Regions from separate parts of the Pontibacillus yanchengensis genome, predicted to be linked through region 2. Evidence: predicted binding sites of a transcription regulator. Region 2 holds the regulator's gene; the other holds the start of a gene.
The links. The regulator NrdR, encoded in region 2, represses ribonucleotide reductase genes. The targets are predictions, from matches to a motif close to AACACNATATATNGTGTT.
Positions count from the first base shown of each region.

Region 1: a site for NrdR is predicted at 2,471-2,488, ahead of GLW08_RS09345 (vitamin B12-dependent ribonucleotide reductase). Genes of this name have one in related genera too.

Region 1 is NZ_WMEU01000002.1:430,398-437,511, forward strand. Features, by position in the region: gene gcvPA (aminomethyl-transferring glycine dehydrogenase subunit GcvPA) at 1-300, shown strand, start outside; gene gcvPB (aminomethyl-transferring glycine dehydrogenase subunit GcvPB) at 290-1,744, shown strand; gene GLW08_RS09340 (rhodanese-like domain-containing protein) at 1,786-2,157, opposite strand; gene GLW08_RS09345 (vitamin B12-dependent ribonucleotide reductase) at 2,648-5,206, shown strand; gene splB (spore photoproduct lyase) at 5,583-6,614, shown strand; gene mntR (transcriptional regulator MntR) at 6,695-7,114, shown strand, end outside.
Region 2 is NZ_WMEU01000002.1:124,075-131,188, reverse strand. Features, by position in the region: gene dnaI (primosomal protein DnaI) at 4-930, opposite strand; gene GLW08_RS07785 (replication initiation and membrane attachment family protein) at 965-2,380, opposite strand; gene nrdR (transcriptional regulator NrdR) at 2,488-2,952, opposite strand; gene GLW08_RS07775 (cytosolic protein) at 2,985-3,392, opposite strand; gene speD (adenosylmethionine decarboxylase) at 3,659-4,036, opposite strand; gene GLW08_RS07765 (glyceraldehyde-3-phosphate dehydrogenase) at 4,313-5,344, opposite strand; gene coaE (dephospho-CoA kinase) at 6,412-7,011, opposite strand; gene ytaF (sporulation membrane protein YtaF) at 7,028-7,114, opposite strand, start outside.

The DNA.
Region 1 (7,114 bases), 310 kb from region 2:
CTAAAAGAGATGGCCTATCAAAATATGCAAAAAGCTCGTTATGCATTTGCTAAACTTCAGGAAGCTGGTATGAAGGTTAAATTCAAGGGTGCATTCTTTAATGAAGTTGTATTGGATTGCCAAAAATCAATTAACACAATCAATCAAAAGCTTCAGGAAAAAGGGTATATTGGCGGTTTCGATCTTGAATCGACAGATCCTAGTCTTAGCGGTTGTATGTTAATAGCTATTACAGAAATGCGTACAAAAGAAGAAATCGATGCCTTTGTCACAGAATTGAGGGATATACATGTTGAATGAAAACTTTCCACTGATTTTTGAACGTAGTCAAGAAGGTCGTATGGGATATAGTTTACCTGATTTAGATGTACCTGAAGTTGATATTGAACTGGATGAACAATATGTTCGAAAGAGTGATGCTGATCTACCTGAGGTAAGTGAGCTTCAAATAATGCGTCATTATACAGCACTATCGACACGAAACCATGGTGTTGATTCAGGTTTTTATCCATTAGGCTCTTGTACCATGAAGTATAATCCAAAAATCAATGAAGATGTAGCTCGTATTCCGGGTTTTAGTCACATACATCCATTACAAGACGCAAATAGTGTTCAAGGTGCTTTAGAGTTAATGTATGATCTCCAATCCTCTTTAGAGGCAATTACAGGTATGAACACTGTTACACTTCAGCCAGCTGCAGGAGCTCATGGTGAGTGGACTGGGTTGATGATGATTCGAGCTTTCCATGAAACAAATGGAGATTATAATCGTACCAAAGTTATCGTTCCAGATTCAGCGCATGGAACGAATCCTGCTTCAGCTACAGTTGCAGGTTTTGAAGCGGTAACAGTAAAATCCAATGAACAAGGATTAGTTGATTTAGATGATTTAAGAAGAGTCGTGGATGAGAACACCGCTGCGTTGATGTTAACAAATCCGAACACGCTAGGATTGTTTGAAGAACATATACTAGAAATGGCCGAAATAGTTCATGGTGCTGGTGGTAAATTATATTATGACGGGGCAAATTTGAATGCAATTCTAGGGTACGCCCGTCCTGGAGATATGGGATTTGATGTAGTTCACCTTAATTTGCATAAAACATTTACTGGTCCCCATGGTGGTGGTGGTCCTGGTTCTGGCCCAGTGGGGGTTACCTCAGAGTTAGAACCTTATTTACCTAAGCCGCTATTAAAGAAACAAAATAATCGATTTGTATTTGAAGATAATCGACCTCAATCAATAGGGAGGGTGAAACCGTACTTTGGTAACTTTGGAATCAATGTTCGAGCTTATACGTATATTCGTACAATGGGTCCTGATGGTTTGCGTCAGGTTAGTGAATACGCCGTACTTAATGCGAATTATATGATGAGAGAACTACAGTCAACTTTTGACTTACCATTTTCTCAACATTGTAAGCATGAATTCGTACTATCTGGTAAGCGCCAGAAGAAATTAGGTGTGCGTACGTTAGATATAGCCAAACGATTGCTAGACTTCGGCTATCATCCACCTACCATTTATTTCCCTATAAATGTAGAGGAAGCTATGATGGTAGAGCCAACAGAGACGGAGGCCAAAGAAACACTAGATGAATTTATATCGGTCATGAAGCAAATTTCTAAAGAAGTAGAAGAAAAACCCGAGGTTGTTCAAGAAGCGCCTCACACAACGATTGTAAGTCGATTAGACGAAACAACAGCCGCTAGGAAACCAGTACTTCGTTATACCAGAGATTAGATAAATAAAGATCCTCAACAATACGTTGAGGATCTTTACTATTAACTCTGTTTAATTTTACCGTCCCATTTTTTAAATCCACCTTGTAGAACATGGAGTTGATCGTACCCTTTTTTATGAAGGACGTTAGCTGCTCTTGAGGAACGGGTTTGGTTTTGGCAATACAAATAAACGGGTTTGTCTGGACGTATTTCCTGCAAACGTTGTTTCAATTGGGTTACTGGGATGTTTCGAGCTCCAAGAATATGTCCTGCTTTAAATTCGTTAGGTTCTCGAACATCAATAAGTTGGGCTTTACGGTATCCTTCACGAAATTGTTCTGATGTCAGTGTTTTTAAATAACGGCGTTGATTTACATATCTTATAACGGCAAAGCCGATAATGAGTGCTAATCCTACAATAAAAATCCACATCGTAACTCCCCCTATCTCTCTCATGATTCCTAATCTATTATAGTTCTGTTTGAATTAAGTTTCAAAGTTTTTTTATATAGAAAGTCAAACGTTTGTGGTTTGATTACATTTTCTACGAGGAATTATAACTTACTGTCCAAATTGGTTCAAACGCTTAAGATAACATAGGGAGGATGAATATATTTCCAATTTATTTGCAAATAGTAAATAAGGGATTTGTGGATGTATGTGTCGATTTAAAGGACATATACCTTATATTTTCTTTTATTTTCGTAGATTTTTAAGATTGACAAATCGATTATACTTTGTTCAAAACACAATATATAGTGTAAATTCGTTTCATAGAACACAATATATAGAAACTTTTATATTGAACCAAGGAGATTACTGTGGTAAGTTATATATAGCAAAGTTGAGCGGCTACAAGTGCTGATATTCATCAATAGATGTCGAACTCAACGCATTATTCGCGATAGAGGAGAGATGGTTCATGCAGGCGGTGAAAGATTCACTAAAACATATCAACATAGATCAACTTAATAAAGATATAGGGATGTTTCCTCAAGTTCATCCAGTTACAGATGATATGCATATAACACATTCAGGTGTATCAAGACTTGTAATGCTGGATCGTTACGCATTTAAGGATACGGAGAAAATAACACTAGCATCCGGAGATTTTGTTGTCCTTACCATTAAGGAAGATCCTAAATTCCCCGCTAGAGGATTGGGGTACATACAATCCATAGATTGGGAAACATCAAAAGCTCAAGTTAAAGTTGAATCAGAATTTGTTCATGTATTGGATAATCCAGAAGAAGCGGAAACAGGCATTATATCTCGTTCACTAGATGTAATAGACAAACCGCTTGAGATTTTTTATGAGCAAGTGGCACGAAGGAATGCCACAGGCTTGGCAGAAGTAGAAGTGGATGAAACCAAAAAGCAAGAATGGTATAAGCACTTTTATGAAGAACTTTCAAATCTAAACTTTATTCCTGCTGGGCGTGTATTATATGGAGCAGGTGCTGATACAGATGTTACGTACTTCAACTGTTATGTTATGCCATTCATTCAAGACTCTCGAGAGGGTATATCAGACCATCGTAAACAAGTGATGGAAATCATGTCACGTGGAGGAGGAGTTGGAACAAATGGTTCGACACTACGTCCAAGAAATGCATTGGCAAAAGGTGTAAACGGTAAATCATCTGGTTCTGTTTCCTGGCTTGATGATATCGCTAAGCTAACCCATCTTGTGGAACAAGGTGGATCAAGACGTGGAGCGCAAATGATCATGCAAGCAGATTGGCATCCTGATATTATTGAATTCATTATTTCAAAAATGCAGAATCCACGTATATTACGGTTCTTAATTGAGACCACTGAAGACGAGGGGATTAAGCGTCAAGCCCAATCAAAGTTAAAATTCACACCTCTCACAGAAACAGAGCGAGACATGTATCAAGGAATTGTTAATTATAAAGCGATTGAAGGTCAAGGTGGCTTTACAAATAAAGTGATAGCAGAAGCAGAAGAAAAGCTTCGATTAGGTGGTAACTATGACGTTCATAATTCTGAGTTTCTAACAGGAGCCAACATATCGATATGTTTAACAAATGATTTCATGGAAGCTGTTGAACAGGATGGTTACTATGATCTTCGCTTTCCTGATGTGGAAAGTTACAACCCTGAGGGAATGAAGGCTTACAATGAGAAATGGCAAGAAGTTGGAGACGTACGTGAATGGGAAGCAATGGGATATAAAGTGAAAACACACCGTCGCATGAAAGCGAAGGAGCTTTGGAACTTAATTAATATCTGTGCCACTTATTCAGCTGAACCAGGAATTTTCTTTATTGATAACGCAAATGAAAAAACCAATGCTACAAGTTATGGTCAAAAAGTAGTCGCAACGAATCCTTGTGGGGAACAACCATTAGCTCCATACTCTGTATGTAACTTGGCTGCTGTAAATCTTGCTTCCTTCGCCAATAAAGAAACGAAGGAAGTAGACTATGAAAAGTTGAAACAAACGGTTCAAACAGGCGTACGAATGCAAGATAACGTTATTGATGCAACACCATACTTTCTTGAGGAAAATAAAAAGCAGGCCCTTGGAGAGCGCCGAGTAGGCCTAGGGGTTATGGGACTTCATGACTTGTTAATTTATACAGAAACTGCGTATGGTTCAAAAGAAGGTAATGAAGTTGTCGATCAAATATTTGAAACGATTGCAACTACAGCGTATAGAACTTCTATAGAGTTGTCTAAAGAGAAGGGCAGTTTTCCATTCCTAGTTGGGAAGACAGAAGAGGAGACGAAACAAATTCGTGAGCAATTTATTAATACTGGTTACATGAAGGAAATGCCAGAGGATATACGTCAAGGTATTTTAGACCACGGCATTCGTAACTCACACTTATTAACTGTAGCTCCAACAGGATCTACTGGCACAATGGTAGGAGTCTCAACTGGCCTTGAGCCATATTTCTCTTTCTCTTACTACAGAAGTGGACGCTTGGGTAAATTTATCGAAGTAAAAGCAAATATTGTTCAAGAATACTTGGATGAGCACCCTGAACAGAATCCAAATCATTTACCTGAATGGTTCGTTACAGCGATGAGTCTTTCTCCAGAAGCTCATGCAGATACACAATGTGTTATTCAGCGCTGGGTGGACAGTTCAATATCCAAAACAGTTAATGCTCCTAAAGGCTATAGCGTTGAACAAGTGGAGCAAGTATATCAACGTTTATATCGAGGTGGAGCAAAAGGCGGAACCGTCTATGTCGATGGTAGTCGTGATGCTCAAGTACTCACGCTTAAGGCAGAAGACAATCAAGTAGAAGAACAACAGGAGCTATTTGAAAACGAGCAACCTAAAGTCGTTCTTATGGATACCGTGCATGAATTGGATAAAACGGACGTAACCATCGGATCAGAAGTGGGGAATACATGTCCAGTATGTCGAGAAGGGAAAATTCAAGATGTAGGTGGATGCAATACATGTATGAATTGTGGAGCCCAACTAAAATGTGGGTTATAAGATAGATAACAAGCTTGGAGAAGTACATCTTCTTCAAGCTTGTTTGTTTAGCGTACTATAAAAATGTTGCTTGTGTATAACAGAATAAGTATAGAGGCCGACGTCCGGCTCCAGCGCCCAGCGACTAGCAAACTTCCTGCACCTCCTTACGTTAAGGAAAAATAGAATCGCTACCGCTATTCGTGTTTCCTTTATCTCATACGGAATCATGGGAAGTTCGATCAAAATCGGTGCGTCACGCAGCAACATCGAACTGACATACGACACAGTCTATATGTCGCCGGGCGATTGCGTCTTTATTTATAGAATACATTCATTACCAGCAGTGTTCATTAGTTGTTGGTTCATACTAAATCCTAAAAGGAGTGATTTAGTAATGAAGCCATTCACACCTAATTTGGTGTATATTGAACCAAGAGCTATGGAATACCCTCTTGCACAGGAGCTTTATCAAAAGTTTAAAGATCAAGGGATTGAAATTAGAGAAACGACTTCACATAATCAGGTACGAGGAATACCGGGGGATAACGAACTCCGACAATACGCTAATGCAAAAAACACCTTTGTAATTGGTGTACGGAAAACGTTAAAGTTTGATACATCAAAACCATCAGCAGAGTATGCAATCCCACTAGCAACAGGATGCATGGGGCACTGTCATTATTGTTACCTTCAAACAACATTAGGAAAAAAACCTTATATTCGAACATATGTGAATTTAGATGATATTTTTAATCAGGCACTAGAGTATATTGAAGAACGCGATGAACCCACTCGTTTTGAAGCAGCATGTACTTCAGATATTGTAGGAATTGATCATCTCACACATTCATTAAAGAAGACAATTGAATTCATGGGTGAGCAAGAGAAAGGTCGATTACGGTTTGTGACAAAGTATCATCATGTGGATCACCTTTTAGATGCAAAGCACAATGGACATACTCGCTTTCGATTTAGCATTAATGCAGATTATGTAATTAAAAATTTTGAACCAGGGACTTCTTCATTAGATAAACGGTTAGAAGCAGCTAGAAAGGTTGCTGATGCCGGGTATCCGTTAGGGTTTATTGTAGCTCCCATTTATTTATACGGCGATGACTGGAAACAAGGATATCATCAGTTGTTTGAAAATCTCTACAACCAGTTAAAAGGAAGTTCGGTAAATGAAGAAGATCTTACCTTTGAATTAATACAACATAGATTTACTAAGCCAGCTAAACGAGTCATTCAACAACGCTATCCAAAGTCCAAACTAGAGATGGATGAGGATGAACGGAAATACAAGTGGGGGCGATATGGTATTGGGAAATATGTGTATCCGAACGAACAACAAGAGGATATTCAAAATACGATGAAAGCTTTTATGAACGAATTTTTCCCTAAGAGTAAGCTTTCATACTTTACGTAAGAAATCTTGTCAGCATCCCTAATCTAGTGTATCATTTTAACAAGTTAGAATTTAATGGACGGCAGAATTGGAGGATTATCATGCCAACACCAAGTATGGAAGATTATATCGAACAAATATACATGCTAATTGAAGATAAAGGATATGCTCGTGTTTCAGACATCGCCGAGAACCTTCAAGTACATCCTTCATCTGTTACGAAAATGGTACAAAAACTAGATCGAGATCAATACTTAAATTATGAAAAATATAGAGGGCTAATATTAACAGCCAAAGGGAAAAAAATCGGTAAACGTCTAGTTTATCGTCATGAGTTGTTAGAGCAATTCCTCCAGATTATAGGTGTGAATAGTGAAAATATATACGAAGATGTCGAGGGAATCGAGCATCATCTAAGTTGGAATTCCATAGATCGAATTGGTGATTTGGTCCAATTCTTTGAAGGAAACCCAGAATGTATAGAACTGTTACGCAAAGTACAACAACAAAATGAAGAACAA
Region 2 (7,114 bases):
TGATTATTGCCTTCGATTTTGTCCAATTACTTCAACTGGTGTACTTACGGCCTTGATTCGTTCGATAATTCTACCTGCTTTTAGTTGGTCAATTTCACCACGGTTATTTGTCATTAAGTGCTTCTCTAAATCCTCTAAAGAATAGTTAGACGTAAAGAATACAGGTAAACGTTCCATCATTCGATATTGAAGAATGGAGCCCAAAACTTCGTCACGGAACCAAGATGACATAGATTCTGCCCCTATATCATCCAACATAAGGACTTGAGCTGTTTTGAATCTTTCTATTTTTTCGTTTAATGAATTATCCTGGAGTGAGGACTTCATTTCCCTTACTAGTTCAGGCATGTAAATCATATAAGAGGAAATCCGCTTGTTTGCAAGTTTATTTGCAATAGCTCCTAAGATATGTGTTTTTCCAACTCCAAAACGTCCATGGAAATAAAGGCCCTTTTGAGCTTTTTCGGTCTCTACATTCTCAGTATAATTAACTGCAAGTCTTATTGCCTCATAGCGATCATCGGGATCTAAATCCTTAAAGCGAGCTTCTAAAATATCCTTTGGCATGTAAAGACTACTTATAAAAGAACGCTTTTCTGACTGTTCTTGGTATTGGCGCTTGGTTGGGCACATTTCATAAGTTAAGCGAACATCCTTCCCTGCTACATGAAGGCTAGGTGAATAGCCTGGTACAAGGTTTTGACATTCCTCTAGAGAAGGACATCCCTCACAGGATTTAGATTGGGACTGATATTCATAAAATTTCATTAAATGTCGTTCAACATCTTCATCAGTCAAATGAGAATTTTGTTGTAAAACTTTCTGAATGTCTTGATCATGCAAAATAGCTTGTCGCATATTTTGATAATGCTCTTGAAAGTTTTTACTCTCTCTCATCCATTTTTTCAAAGCTGTTTGGATTGGTTCCATGTCACTCATCCTTAAATCAATTTATTCACGATATCTATTCATCATCCATTTTCTTCAAGGCATCAGCTAATTCCTTTTTTTCCTTCTCAATTTCTTGTTGAGATTTACTAGCCTTTTCTGAACCTTTTGTTTTAGATTGTGCTTCTTTTTCTTTTTGCTGTTCTTTAAACCAATCAGGCAAAACTTCTTGCTTTTGTCTTCGATTTTTCCCTTTTGTAGCCAATTGCTGGTATTTTTGATTCTCTGATTTAGCAGTGTCCATAGCTTGACGTACTGTTTTTACATTCAGTCTTGCCCAATGCCCTGCAATAGTTTCCATATATGGCTTAGAAAGCTTCATATCTGTTTTCAATAACACATAATAAATGAGTACATTCATAACTCCTGCAGGTAACCCTTGTGAAGTCATTATATCACGAACAATTTTAAGTTCTTTTTCTGTTGGTTCAGCACCATTAGATAAGTCAGTTAACAATTGCCTAGGAGAAATATGTTCTAATTGATTAATCAATGCTTCTTCTTTATCTTGAGGTTGTTGGTCTTCGTCAGATTGCTTGGAAGCCCCTTCATCAGAAGCAACTTTTTCTCTGTGTTCCGTTAACCTAATATTCCCGTGACCTTTTTGATGCTTTGATTGATATAAATCATGACAGGCTTCCTTTAATTCAGAAACATGTAACTCATTTGAATCTGACAGAGCCCATTGAATTGCTTTTTCCATTTCATAATTAGCCAAGTTATATAATAAGGCTAATTGATTCATTACTTTTTTATTCTTTTCAGTGAAAATTACGTTAACTGGAAGCATTCGTTCATGAAACGTTTTTTTTAACCAATCAAAGTCTATACTGGATTCTTGTACATTTGCGCCAGTTGTCGACATGATTATGTTTTTTGTCGTTTCGTTAGATTCTGGATTTGATGGGACATCATTCGGCAATTCTCGCATTGAGAAGATTTCTTCAAAAGAAGACGTAACTTCAGTAGAATGTTCTTCCACTATTGGTTTAGAATATAATGAATGTTGTAACCTCTGAAATTTTTCCTGTCCAATATGATGATACAATAACAGGGATAACATATCATCTTCAAAGAATTCATTTGGTGTAAATGGTCTAAGTAAAACATACGTATATACATTCTGTTGCTCTCCCTCTGAGAGGAAAGAACGTATAAGTCCAATCGCTTCTAAACGCTTTCTAGCTTCATATATTTGATCTAATGGTAGATGGAGATAATTCATCAACAAGTGATGCGTTCTGGGGTGGTCGTCTTGTTTTTGAACCTCATATTCTGAAAGAAGGGTTTGGTATAAAGAAATTGCAGCCAAACCAATTAAGGGTTGATATAAATGGGTTAAAGAGGTAGACATGTTTATAGCAATATTGTGTGGTACTTGTAATTTGAAGCCATCTACCGGCAACAACTTTCCAATATTTGTTTCCTTCATACCTGATCTCCCCTTCTCATCGATGTCCATGCCGGTAAGTATTCAGTGAAATGCTTGTTGTAATAGGGGGGTAGAAAAAAGAAAAGAGCCACCAAGGCCCTAAACATTTACCCTTCAGAATCATGTTTGATTAAATCTTTTAATTCATCTAAGAAGACATTAATATCTTTAAATTGTCTATATACGGATGCAAATCGAACATAAGCTACCTCGTCAATTGTAGCCAGCCGATCCATTACCATCTCTCCTATTTCCTTACTCTGCACTTCCGAAACACCACGGTTTCTTAATTCCCGTTCAATATCACCTGAAATATTTTCTAATTCTTCTACAGCAACTGGCCTTTTTTCGCACGCACGGATTAAACCACGCATGAGCTTTTCGCGACTGAATTCTTCTCGTGTTCCTTCTTTTTTCACTATGATAAGAGGAACTTCCTCAATGCGCTCAAAAGTGGTGAACCGAAACTCACATTGTTCGCATTCTCTTCTCCGCCTTATAGATTTTCCTTCCTCTACTGGCCTTGAGTCTAATACTTTTGTACTTTTGTAGCTACAATTGGGGCACTTCACTCCATATCAACTCCAAATCTGGTTTGCCTTATCTACACATTTAATTTATGAGCCATTGATGTTTCTATAAAAGTTAGCTCTTTCTTGAGCATATCGTATTGTTGGCGTATTATTTTATGGCTATAACCAAGATCAAATGGTAATGTCGTTTCCGATGTAACGGAAAAATCAATTGCAGTATGATAAGGCTTGACCATAATGACACTGATAACGATAAATGCTTTCTTTTGTTTTTTTAATTGAACACTTAACTCGCCACGCTCTTCAGAAACTGATCTCACTTCAAAAGATGATGATTTCGAATACATATCGTGCAAAATGTTGATGGCTTTATCCTTTGTTGTTTTAAAATAATGGGTACGTAATGACTCGTTATAGTGATTTTCTTCTGTTTCGGCATGATTCGTAAAATATGTGGAAAAAATTTGTTTTAATTTCATATATCTTGTACACCTCTAATCTATTATATCAAAAATTCTATAAGGTTAAATACATTACTCGAGGTGATTTGACAAATTCACCAAAATTCTTGAAGCTGAGATTTATTTTGAGGGTAATCTAGTCAGGAGATTGGAAGGTAGGAATATAGCATCACGACGGAGGAATTTGTACTATAGAGCGGGTTTTAAACCTCTATAACTACAAAAGTCAACTTTTTTTCCTAGCTAATAAGAAAAGAGATGCACATTGTACACCTCTTTTTATATTATAGGACATTAAATTTTTTCACTTCGACAGGTCCCATACCACGTGGAACTTCTACCGTTTCTTTCGTTTTTGATTCAAGAGCGTCTGCTATATATTGTGCAGCTACATTTGGATCAATTCGATTACCACATGTGTACACATCAATACTCGCATACCCGTGTTCTGGGAAGCTATGAATCGTAAGATGTGATTCTGAGATAATGACAACCCCGCTCACTCCATGAGGAGCAAATTTATGAAAGGCTACTTCACGTACTTCTGCACCTGATTTTAACGCTGCATCAACAAAAATTTGTTCAATTAAATTCATATCATTTAACTTATCAATGTTACAATCCCAAAGTTCTGCAATTACATGTCTACCCATTGTATCCATTGGGAGTCCCCCTTTAACCACATAAGTTTACTTCTATACATCTAGCTAATGCACTACCACGGGGGAAAGTTAGTCCGATGAGGTCCTAACCCTTTAAGCAGTCATCTTTTTATTAGTATTTTCAGAAGCTCAAAAGTTAGTATATATCGTTTCCCTAAAATTTGCAATATAGTTCTATAAAGATTTTTTGAAATTGGTTAACAGACTCTTACCAGTGGAAGTGGTATTTCCTTTCCCATTATAAATGAGAAAGAGGGGGATTCCAATGATAGACATTTATGATACCTGAACTTCTTGTTCTTTTCTCAAATAACTACCTACAAAATTCACTAGATCAATAACTCGTTTTGAATAGCCCCATTCATTGTCATACCAAGCTAAAACTTTTACTTTTCTATCTTCCATCACAAGTGTAGATAAACCATCAACAATGGATGAGTACTCTGTGGTTGTGTAATCAACTGATACTAATGGCTCCTCTGAGTAAGATAGAATTCCATTTAGCTCATTTTTCGCTGCATGACGGAATATATTATTTATTTGATCAACAGTAACATCCTGTTTCAAATCAACAACTAAATCAACTAGTGAAACATTTGGGGTCGGTACTCGTAAAGCCATCCCATGCAATTTACCATCTAATTGAGGAAGAACTTGACCGAGTGCTTTTGCTGCACCTGTAGATGTCGGGATGATAGACTGTGTACAACCCCTAGCTCTCCGAAGGTCTTTATGTGGGTTATCTAGATTTTTTTGGTCATTTGTGAATGCATGAACCGTCGTCATCAATCCATTCTCAATACCAAATTGCTCATCTAACACTTTCACCACTGGAGCTAAACAGTTGGTCGTACAGGATGCATTGGAAATAACATCATGCTGCTGGTGATTGTAAACGCTCTCATTTACACCCATAACAATCGTGGCATCTACTTCTTTTCCAGGTGCAGTAATGACTACTTTCTTAGCTCCTGCTTCAATGTGGGCTCCTGCTGTTTCTTTTGTTTTAAACTTACCGGTAGCTTCTATAACAATATCAATATTGTGTTCTTTCCAAGGTAATTCTTTAGGATCTCGAGAAGAGAACAAATGAATCTTCTTACCATTTATCTCAAGACCATCTTGAAGCGCTTTCACATCTGCTTGAAAACGACCATGAACACTATCATATGTTAAAAGGTGGGCTAACGTTTCAGGAGGGTAACTTGCATTAACCGCTACCACCTCAAGATTTTCATCCAGTACGGCCTGACGGAATGCCATTCTGCCAATACGACCAAAACCATTAATTGCAACACGTGACTTCATAACAACTACCCCTCTCCATATATGTGATATACTAAATGCATTTATGTATGAATAGTATAACACATTTAGCCTTTGTTGGGTGTTAAAATATAAAAAAATGGACGCTAGAAAATAAAGAGAAACATATGTCCCCCATTAGAGACCTGTAAAATCGACGTACATAACGTATATCAGATATTGCTTCCAAGACACCTATCTACACAACGTAAGTCTGTCATAGATATCGAAGACGATAGAAGCACACTAGTTACTTACTAGACAAGTAAGGTTATGCTCTCATTACTTTTTGGGTTTTACATAATGCAGTTACCATCCATATAAGCCCCATTATCTTGAAGACTTGGATTCGAGATATATTCAAAAGGTGATGGGTCCGATACTTGAAAAGTGGAAGAGGGTTACGGTGAAGCAACTCGCTTTCCTGCGGACGAGCTGGTGAGCCTTTTCAGTCGCTTTGCTCCCTCCGGGGTCTCACGGTCTCACCAACCTCCTTCTACCGCGGGAGTCTCGCAGTTCCCCTTCACCCCAACCTGGTAATGGCTATCGGACCCGAGGCCAAATGTTGTATGTCTGGGTGGATCTTAAGGACAAATAAAACTTTATTTTTTACAAACAGCGAACTACTGTCCATTAGCTTTCTTGCCACAGAATTTTTTGTTATGAACCAATTGTTATACTAGAACTTACTAGGGTGTGGACCGTCAGAAGATATTCAAATACCTCAACCTCTCTAAGTTCGCAATGTTTCCGTTTCTCCCAACATCGCAGCAGGTGGCCATGGAACAAGGAGACTCCCGACGGAGAAAGGGGTAGGCAAGCCCCCCTGAGGGGGTTTTTCCCCGAAGGTAGATCGCCAGCTCGCTGGCAGGACGCGAGTTGTTCCACGGCCACCTTTATTCTAACTAAACCTACGGAAACATCCCACTCCCCCAAACTATCTCGAATCCAAGTCTTCAAGATTATGCCTCTTTTGTTGAATAGCTTTTCTTTCCTATGCAAGAGCCAAAAACTTCTTTCTTCACTTGTAAAAAAAGCCCGTGAACGAATGTTCACGGGCTTGGGGGCAACTATATAATCTCCCATCGATGAAGAATTGCCTCTAATTGTTTGTAAGATTCGTATTTACTACCAGAGTTATCAACTACCTCATCTGCTTTGTTTGCTTTTTCGGATACAGGCATTTGGGAGTTAATTCTGCTTAATGATTCCTCTCTAGAACTATCATCTCTTTCCATCAGTCTCTTCAACTGTGTTTCTTCATCAACATATACTACCACTACTTTATCTACAAAATGAGCCAAATCACTCTCAAATAACAATGGGATATCTAGAACTACAGCTTTGAACCCCTCTGCTACATAATAATCCCGTTCCTGTAACATTTCTTCTCGTACAGCTGGGTGAACAAATGAATTAAGTTTTTTCCTTTTTTCTTCATCATTAAATACGATTGTTCCTAATGCTTTACGGTCAATCGTTTGGTCGTCTCTCAAAATATCATGACCAAATTCTTCTACAATATCGTTATAAGCTTTTTTACCAGGCTCTACAACCTTCCGAGAAAGTTTATCTGCATCAACTACTGGAATATTAAATTCATCAAACATTAAGGAAACGGTACTTTTACCGCTTGCTATGCTTCCTGTTAAACCAATTACTACAGTCATTACATAAAGCCTCCAATTATGTCATTTTCATAACACCTAATACAATTAAGAGTACACCTGGTAAAAATGAAAGTCGATCTAACCAACGCCAATAGGATAGCCA